Regions from separate parts of the Streptococcus sp. 27098_8_148 genome, predicted to be linked through region 1. Evidence: predicted binding sites of a transcription regulator. Region 1 holds the regulator's gene; each other region holds the start of a gene.
The links. The regulator Rex, encoded in region 1, represses fermentation and respiration genes when NADH is low (regulators of the CRP and FNR family bind a similar motif). The targets are predictions, from matches to a motif close to TTGTGAANTANTTCACAA.
Positions count from the first base shown of each region.

Region 2: the regulator Rex is predicted to act here: its motif matches at 1,799-1,816, upstream of O3646_RS05990 (2,3-butanediol dehydrogenase).
Region 3: the regulator Rex is predicted to act here: its motif matches at 1,764-1,781, upstream of adhP (alcohol dehydrogenase AdhP).

Region 1 is NZ_JAPVYY010000014.1:7,586-10,744, forward strand. Features, by position in the region: gene O3646_RS09415 (cysteine desulfurase family protein) at 1-444, shown strand, start outside; gene O3646_RS09420 (DUF1831 domain-containing protein) at 454-801, shown strand; gene O3646_RS09425 (DUF4649 family protein) at 803-1,018, shown strand; gene O3646_RS09430 (redox-sensing transcriptional repressor Rex) at 1,148-1,795, shown strand; gene radC (DNA repair protein RadC) at 1,998-2,681, opposite strand; gene O3646_RS09440 (hypothetical protein) at 2,736-3,014, opposite strand.
Region 2 is NZ_JAPVYY010000005.1:150,313-153,471, forward strand. Features, by position in the region: gene gatB (Asp-tRNA(Asn)/Glu-tRNA(Gln) amidotransferase subunit GatB) at 1-1,259, shown strand, start outside; gene O3646_RS05985 (hypothetical protein) at 1,359-1,742, shown strand; gene O3646_RS05990 (2,3-butanediol dehydrogenase) at 1,880-2,923, shown strand; gene O3646_RS05995 (DMT family transporter) at 3,018-3,159, shown strand, end outside.
Region 3 is NZ_JAPVYY010000012.1:27,757-30,915, forward strand. Features, by position in the region: gene O3646_RS09050 (NCS2 family permease) at 1-667, opposite strand, end outside; gene O3646_RS09055 (Cof-type HAD-IIB family hydrolase) at 843-1,655, shown strand; gene adhP (alcohol dehydrogenase AdhP) at 1,846-2,868, shown strand.

The DNA.
Region 1 (3,159 bases):
GGGGATCAGGAAAATAAGATGAGAGCCAGCACGGAAAATCTTATTTCTATTGTCGGGATGGCAACCGCCCTTCAGCAAGCTACACTTCACCAAGAAGAAAATTTCAACCAGGTTCAAAAACTCGGCCAAGAGCTAGTCAATGGTTTAGCAGCCTACGACTACTACGTAAATGCGAATGACGATCATCTTCCATTTGTTTGGAACCTTGGCTTTCCGGGTGTCCAAAATGACGTTTTACTGATGCGACTCGATCTTGCTGGAATTTCTGTCTCTACAGGTTCTGCTTGTACCGCTGGTACAGTTCAACCCAGCCATGTCCTTGAGGCACTCTATGGAAAAGATAGCTCACGCCTAAAAGAATCCCTTCGAATTAGTTTTTCAGAACTCAATACCGTAGAGGAGGTTCAAGACTTCCTCTCAAAACTTAAAGAAATTTTATCATAGGAGAACAATATGGCTTTTGAAACAAGTGTTTCATTGAAAGACTGCAAATATACCTATAGTCTACACCCAAATGTTAAAAAATATACCTTACGTGACAATACATTCGCTGTTACAAAAGTTGGAAATTACGAGTTAAATCGTTTGCTCGAAGCCGTTCCAAATAGTGGCGAAGGCTTCCTACTTAAAATCATTTTCAATAAAGATTTTACAGGTTTTAAGATCAATATTACAGACAAGTCTGGGCTTCGCCTGGTTAATATCTTTAAAAATCCAGAAAATAACATTATCCAACAAAAATTCTATTTCCTAATGGATAGTCTTGTCGAAAGAGAAATTTTCAACAAAACAGAGGCCTAATATGGTAACCCTAACTTATATCGATGCTTATCAAGTAGAACGAACGACTACTTATCCTGACCTTGCAGCCTGTATCCTAGCTTTTTCAGGCTGTGTAACCTTGCCTGACTCTTACTCAATCGTATCCATTGAATACAAGGGGGAAAAACTCCCCTATACAGGACGAGTCGATGGACTCTATGCTTTTTTGAAAAAGGTAGAACAAGCTGAAAACTAAGCTGATGCTGATGGAACTCTCCATCGCCATCAGCTTTTTCTTTAGACAAAAATATTTTTGAAAAAACACTCTAGATAGTTGATTTTTTCACAATCTTCCTATACAATAAGAGGGAAAGGTTGTGATATTGTGAAACATGATAAAAATACTCCAATTCCACGCGCAACAGCAAAACGCTTATCGCTCTACTACCGCATTTTTAAACGTTTTAACTCTGAAAAAATAGAGCGCGCCAATTCCAAGCAAATTGCTGATGCAATAGGGATTGACTCTGCTACTGTTCGCCGAGATTTCTCATATTTTGGTGAATTAGGAAGACGTGGATTTGGTTATGACGTAAAAAAACTGATGAACTTCTTTGCCGATCTCTTAAATGACAATGCCATTACCAATGTCGCTATTGTGGGGATCGGAAATATGGGAAGTGCGCTTCTCAACTATCGCTTCCATGAACGCAATAAGATGAAAATTGTCATGGCGTTTGATCTAGACGATCATGAGCTGATCAATACCAAAAGTAAGGACGGAATTCCCATTTACGGTATTTCCACCATCAAAGAAAAGCTCAAACAAGAAGGCATTCAAACAGCCATCCTTACTGTTCCTAGCGTCAAGGCTCAAGAAGTTGCTAGTCTTTTGGTAGACGCTGGTGTCAAGGGAATTCTCAGCTTCTCACCAGTACATCTAACAGTCCCTAAAGATGTCGTCGTTCAATATGTCGATCTCACCAGTGAATTGCAAACACTCCTTTATTTCATGCGAAAAAACGAAGAATAAAGACTTATACATTAACAAGAAAAGAGGCTGGGACAAAAGTCCTAGCCTCTCAATTATTTTTGGATTGTCGAGCAAGACGCAGTGATTGAGTGGGCTCTACTACGCTGATTTTAACAGCTTTTACAGCCCTACTCAACTGTGCGGAGGTGGGACGACGAAATCGAATTCTAACGAATTAACGATTTCTGTCCCACTCTCTTTTTTATGCCAAATAATCGGTTTCTTCACGGTAACTATAATAGTTTTCTTCAGATACAATCAAGTGATCCAATAGGGTTAAACCCATCACTTCACAGGCCTCTAAAACTCGTTGCGTTACTTCATCATCATTTTTACTGGGAAATACGGCACCAGATGGATGATTGTGCGCCAAGATGATAGAGGTTGCCATGTGCTTCAGTGCATAATGCAGGATTTCACGTGGCTCCGCAATACTTCGATTCACGGTTCCAATAAAAATGGTCTGCTGATGAATAATTTCATTCTGCGTATTTAAATAGAGGGCAACCAGGTGCTCCTGTTTCTTATGGCCGATTTCCTGTTGAATTTTATGGGCCAATTTCTGGCTGCTCATGATCTGTTCAGAACTCATCAATTCGTCTTTATGAATCCTTCGTCCAAACTCAATCACAGCCTGAAGTTCGATGGCCTTCACCCGGCCAATACCTGAGATTTCCTGTAGCTCCTCTAGGGTTAATTGACTTAACTCCTTTAAACTATTAACCGAACTCAAAAGACCTTGTGCAATCTCATAAACGCTTTTTTTCTTATTGCCTGTCCGTAAGAGAATGGATAGCAATTCTTGATGACTCAGCTTATCTACCCCTTCAGAAACCAAACGTTCTCTAGGAAGCAAAGATGGTTCAATAAATGATATGTCGTACATAATTTCCTCCTCACTTATTAATTCGTAATAAATAGAGAAAACGACGACCTTGCATTATTTACAGGCAATTTCTTCCTTCAAATCATCTAACACTAAGACTTCATCTTTATTAAAGCGGATCTGGTAACCTGTTTGAACTTGTTCAAGCTCTTTTAAAAACTGTTGAATTTCACAGCGAATCAAGTACTCCTGGCTCTGAGGAATGGCCTCTAAAGCTTGGTAGACCTGCTCTACTTCATAGATTCCTTTCGTAATTAAACCATTTCGTGGAAAATCGTTTACTAAGAGATTATAGAAATGATGCAAGAGATGGTAAATTCGCTCTTTTGTCACTATTCTACCTCCTTATCATACTCTTTCCCCTTTATTATATACTGATTTTCCCTTAATATTATGACAAGTTCCTTACATTATATTACCAATCTCTTACAATTTTACAAGAATTTCTCCTAGCTTCCTACATAGAAAAAGCCCAGAC
Region 2 (3,159 bases), on a different contig from region 1:
CTGCTTTGGCCTTGAATATGGATATCCATCAGCATATGCACTTTGACCGTAAGAACTATTTCTACCCTGATAATCCAAAGGCCTACCAAATTTCACAATTTGACGAACCAATCGGTTACAACGGTTGGATTGAAGTACAATTGGAAGACGGCTCAACTAAGAAAATCGGAATTGAACGGGCCCACTTGGAAGAAGATGCCGGTAAGAACACCCACGGAACAGATGGCTTCTCTTATGTAGACCTTAACCGTCAAGGGGTGCCCTTGATCGAAATCGTTTCTGAAGCAGATATGCGTTCTCCAGAAGAAGCCTACGCTTATTTGACAGCTTTGAAAGAAGTCATCCAATACACAGGTATTTCAGATGTCAAGATGGAAGAAGGATCGATGCGGGTCGATGCCAACATTTCCCTTCGCCCATACGGTCAAGAGGAATTTGGTACCAAGACTGAGTTGAAAAACTTGAACTCTTTCTCAAACGTCCGTAAAGGTCTTGAATACGAAGTTGAGCGTCAAGCGAAAATCTTGCGTTCAGGTGGTGTCATTCGCCAAGAAACACGTCGTTATGATGAAGCTAACAAGAGCACGATTCTTATGCGTGTCAAAGAAGGAGCAGCGGATTACCGTTACTTCCCAGAACCAGACCTTCCCTTGTTTGAAATCTCAGATGAGTGGATCGAGGAAATGCGTACGGAGTTGCCAGAGTTTCCAAAAGACCGTCGTGCTCGCTATGTGGCAGAGCTTGGTTTGTCTGACTATGATGCCAACCAATTGACAGCGACGAAAGTTACTTCTGATTTCTTTGAAGCAGCGGTAGCCCTTGGTGGTGATGCCAAACAAGTCTCTAACTGGCTCCAAGGTGAAGTCGCACAATTCTTGAATGCAGAAGGCAAGACCCTTGAAGAAATCCAATTGACGCCGGAAAATTTGGTCGAAATGATTGCCATTATCGAAGATGGAACGATTTCATCTAAGATTGCCAAGAAAGTCTTCGTTCACTTGGCGAAAAACGGTGGCGGTGCGCGTGAATACGTCGAAAAAGCCGGATTGGTACAGATTTCAGACCCTGAAGTCTTGATTCCAATCATCCACCAAGTCTTCGCAGACAATGAAGCAGCCGTAGCCGACTTCAAGTCAGGGAAACGGAATGCGGACAAGGCCTTCACAGGCTTCCTCATGAAAGCAACCAAAGGCCAAGCTAACCCACAAGTAGCCCTCAAGTTACTTGCCCAAGAATTGGCTAAGTTGAAAGAAGAGTAATAGATAAAGAACCAGCCGAAAGGTTGGTTTTTACTATCCATAAAATTGTGTTAGAATAGGAAAGACCATTACATATCAACTATCATTAGGAGGAGTCACATGAACAAATTTTTAAGAGTTTTATTTATCCTAGTCATTATCGCTATGTCTGGAGCGATTATCTTCCAACTATTCTTTCCATCCTATATGGGAAGTCATTCGGGATATGGTATTTCTGTCGGTTGGCAACGGGAGATTGGGATTTGGAATATGGCAGTCCTTGTGATCTTGATTGCCGTCAATCTCAAATACGATTGGTTTTATCTTCGGACGGTACTAGTGGCCTTGATCATTGGTGGGTTTGGAATTGGGACCAATCATCTTTTCAGTTATTTTCACTATCATCTGCCGGTCAATGGGATTGGTGCGCTTGAAAATTATCTCCTTGTCCTTGGTTGGATTGTTGGGTGGAGATTGGAATCTTCTCGGATCAAGAAGAAATAAGAAGGAGCAGTCGAAGGGCGGCTCTTTTTTCATCTTCAGTTTTTTCTTGACAAAGTTTGTGAAAAGGCTTACAATGGATTTGTTGAGTTTCCTGAAAAGGAAAATGCAAATCATGGAAATATAAAGGAGATTATCCTATGGCTACTATGAAAGCAGCTCGCTGGCATGCAGCAAAAGACGTTCGTATCGAAGAAGTGGAAGTACCTGAAGTACAACCACATCAAGTAAAAGTGGCAGTTAAGTTCACAGGGATCTGTGGGACGGACTTGCATGAATATTTGGATGGACCGATCTTCATCCCAACTGAAGAACATGTGTATTCTGGTCAAAAAGCACCGGTTACTTTGGGACATGAATTCTCTGGTGAAATTGTAGAAGTCGGAAGTGATGTGACTCGTGTCAAAGTTGGGGATCGCGTGACGATTGAACCAATTTTGGCAAAACATAACCTAATCGGTGACTATAACCTTGATCCAAACTTGAACTTTGTCGGCCTTGCTGCAGATGGTGGTTTTGCCAAATATTGTGTCCTTGACGGTGACATTGTCCATGTGATTCCAGATGGCTTGAGCTATGAACAAGCTGCGCTTACAGAACCTGCAGCTGTGGCTGTTTATGCCGTTCGTCAATCTGCATTGAAAACTGGGGATACAGCCGTTATCTTTGGCTTGGGTCCAATCGGTCTTTTGATTGTTGAAGCCCTTCGTGCAGCAGGAGCATCAAAAATCTATGCGGTTGAATTATCTCCTGAACGCCAAGCGAAAGCGGAAGAATTGGGAGCAATCGTTGTTCGCCCAGAAGAAGGAGAAACAATCGTCGAAGCCATCCATCGCTTGACAGGTGGTGGAGCAGATGTTTCTTATGAAGTGACTGGAGTTCCAGTTGTTTTAGGTCAAGCCCTTGCAGCTGTTCATAAAGCTGGGGAATGTATGGTCGTATCTATCTGGGAACGTGAAGCTAGCATCAATCCAAATGAATTCGCTATCCAAGAAAAATCTCTCAAAGGAATTATTGCCTACCGTCATATTTTCCCTAAAGTATTGGAATTGATGGAACAAGGCTACTTCTCTGCTGAAAAATTGGTTACCAAGAAAATTAAATTGGAAAATATCGTTGAAGAAGGATTTATTGAATTAACACAAGATAAATCTCAAATCAAGATTTTGGTTCAACCTGAATAAGCGAATAAATTTATATGAAATATATGAGGCTGAAACGTTTCGTTTCGGCCTTTTATGATACAATAAAAGTAAGGAACAGATTTAGGAGGGGACTATGTCAAAGACGATGAAAGGAACACTCATGACCTTGATCGCCGGGATCGCTTGGGGACTATCCGGAGTTAGCGGGCAATATTTAATGGTTCATGGATTTTCGGCTATTGAGTTAACAAATCTCCGTTTGCTTTTTTCTGGAA
Region 3 (3,159 bases), on a different contig from region 1:
TTACTAAGATAGAAAGGATAATCCCTCCCTTAATCCCTTTGACAACAAAGAAAATAGTAATCGCAAGACCAACAAGAGCCAAGAGGACAGCCGGATTGTTAAAATCAACCAATCCAGGAACAGCAGATGCATTGGCTGAGATCGTTGCATTCGCCTTATCTGCTCCTTCTCCAACCACTGTATAGGTATGAGGGTCAATCGTGAATTTCAAAAATCCCGCATTCTTAATTCCAACATAGGCCAAGAAAATCCCGATCCCAGCTGAAATAGCAGAGCGAAGAGCGGTCGGAATCGATTCGATGATCATCTTCCGAACATTTGTCAATGTGATAATCAATGAGATCACACCACAAATGAAGACCATTCCCAAAGCTTCCTGCCATGAGTAGCCCATACCAAATACAACGGTAAAGGTAAAGAAGGCATTCAAGCCCATCCCAGGTGCTTGTGCATAAGGTAAATTGGCATAAAAAGCCATCATCAAGGTTCCGACAACGGATCCAATAATCGTTGCAAGGAAGACCCCTTGAGCTGGCATACCTGTTTGTGACAACATTTGAGGGTTTACGAAGAGGATATAACTCATCGCAAAAAAGGTTGTCAAACCAGCAAGAACCTCTGTTCGAACAGTGGTTCCATGTTCTGAAAGTTTAAAAAACTTATCCATTTCAGAATAAACTCCTTTTTCATCATTCTCGCTCCCAATCAATTTGCGAACGTTATATCTATTCTATCAAAAGATCTTTCGTCTTTCAAGAAATCCCGCTTCTCTTCTCGATTTTTGAGCGCTTTTCCGATTTTTCTGATATAATGGTCTCATTCTTCTCGAAAGGAACTGAAATATGCATAAAAAGATGATCGCTCTAGATCTAGACGGTACCCTCTTAAATTCCGAAAGCAAATTGAGCGACTTTACCATTGAGACCATTAAAAAAATTAGTGCTCTTGGTCATAAAGTCATTATTACAACAGGCCGCCCCTACCGTATGGCACATACCTATTACAAACAACTAGAGCTAGATACTCCGATGATCAATTTTAACGGCTCCCTTACGCATCTACCTGAGAAAAAATGGTCGGATGAACAATGCTTGACTTTAGATAAAAAATACCTGCTAGATATGGTCGCTAACCGAGACACTATCCAAGCGGACTTTATAGCAGGCGAATACCGCAATAAATTCTTTATTACCGATCCAAATGAGCACGTTGCAGACCCTAAATTATTCGGTATTGAATCTTTCCAACCAGAAAATCAATTCAATCCCGAGCGGGTAACGAGCGACCCAAACTGTATCCTCTTTCAAACGAAAGCGGAAGACAAATATGCTCTGGCAGATGAAATGAATCGGCATTATGACTACAATCTGTCTATCAATACTTGGGGTGGTCCCTTAAATATTCTGGAATGCAACCCCAAAAATGTGACCAAAGCATCAGCTCTGACCTACCTTCTAGATAAACTCAATATGGATCAGAAGGATTTAATTGCCTTTGGAGACGAGCACAACGATACCGACATGCTAGCTCTCGCTGGTCATGGATACGCCATGAAAAATGCTAGCTCCGTCCTTCTCCCTTATGCAGACTCCGTCACAGATTTCACAAATAACGAAGATGGTGTCGCGCGCCAACTCATTCAATTATTTTTATAAAACTAACAGACATGAGTTATCCCCTCATGTCTTTTTCTGCGCCAAATCCTTAATCGGTTAATCAATACCGCCCTTTTTTTCCATTTTTTTATTGTTCAATAGATAAGTTTGTGATATTATTAACATAGTTATTAAAGAAGCGCTTTCAAAAAATGCTAAATCGCTTCTCGTTCACTTAAGGAGGAGCAAAATGAAAGCTGTTGTTGTTAATCCAGAAGGTACTGGTGTTGAAATCGTTGCAAACAAAGACATGCGTCCACTGGAAACAGGGGAAGCTCTTGTTCAAATCGAATACTGTGGTGTCTGCCACACTGACTTGCACGTTGCTCATGGAGACTTCGGTAAAGTTCCAGGCCGTGTTCTTGGACACGAAGGAATCGGTATTGTTAAAGAAGTTGCTCCAGATGTTAAGAGCCTAAAAGTTGGGGATCGTGTCAGTGTCGCATGGTTCTTCGAAGGATGTGGAACTTGTGAATACTGTACAACTGGTCGTGAAACCCTTTGCCGTACTGTAAAAAATGCTGGTTACTCTGTTGATGGAGGAATGGCTGAACAATGTATCGTTACTGCAGATTACGCAGTGAAAGTACCTGACGGATTAGATCCAGCCCAAGCTTCTTCTATTACCTGTGCAGGTGTTACAACTTACAAAGCCATCAAAGAAGCCAAAGCTGAACCAGGACAATGGATCGTTATCTATGGAGCTGGTGGACTAGGAAACTTGGCTGTTCAATATGCTAAGAAAGTCTTCAACGCACATGTCATCGCTGTCGATATCAACAATGATAAACTAGAATTGGCGAAAGAAGTTGGTGCAGACTTTGTCATCAACGGTCGCGAAGTTGATGATGTCCCAGGATTGATCAAAGAAAAAACAAATGGTGGAGCTCACTCTGCTGTCGTAACAGCTGTTTCTAAAGTAGCTTTCAACCAAGCAGTAGATTCTGTTCGTGCAGGTGGCCGCGTGGTCGCAGTTGGTCTTCCTTCTGAAATGATGGACCTCAGCATTGTAAAAACTGTATTAGATGGTATCCAAGTCATTGGTTCTCTTGTAGGAACTCGTAAAGACTTGGAAGAAGCTTTCCAATTTGGAGCAGAAGGCTTGGTAGTCCCTATCGTTCAAAAACGTCCAGTAGAAGATGCTGTCAAAGTCTTTGACGAAATGGAAGCTGGAACCATTCAAGGACGTATGGTACTTGACTTTACAAACTAAACAACTGAACCTACAGGACTAGCCCAACTGGGCTAGTCTTTTTTAGTGCTCTCAATCACTCTATTTTACAATTTATTATATATTTATTTTTTATTTTTGCGGATATAGATCGATTGTTGGAATATTCTTATTGAAATTCAAATCCTATGAAACCTATATATCATTGCTTTCTTCTGCCATCATCAACTAATAAACAAGAGCCATTCAAGAGCATTCTTTTTCTATCTAACGATAATTTAATATAATAAATCAATGTTTTTACATCGAGATTTTGATAGAAAAATTGACTTA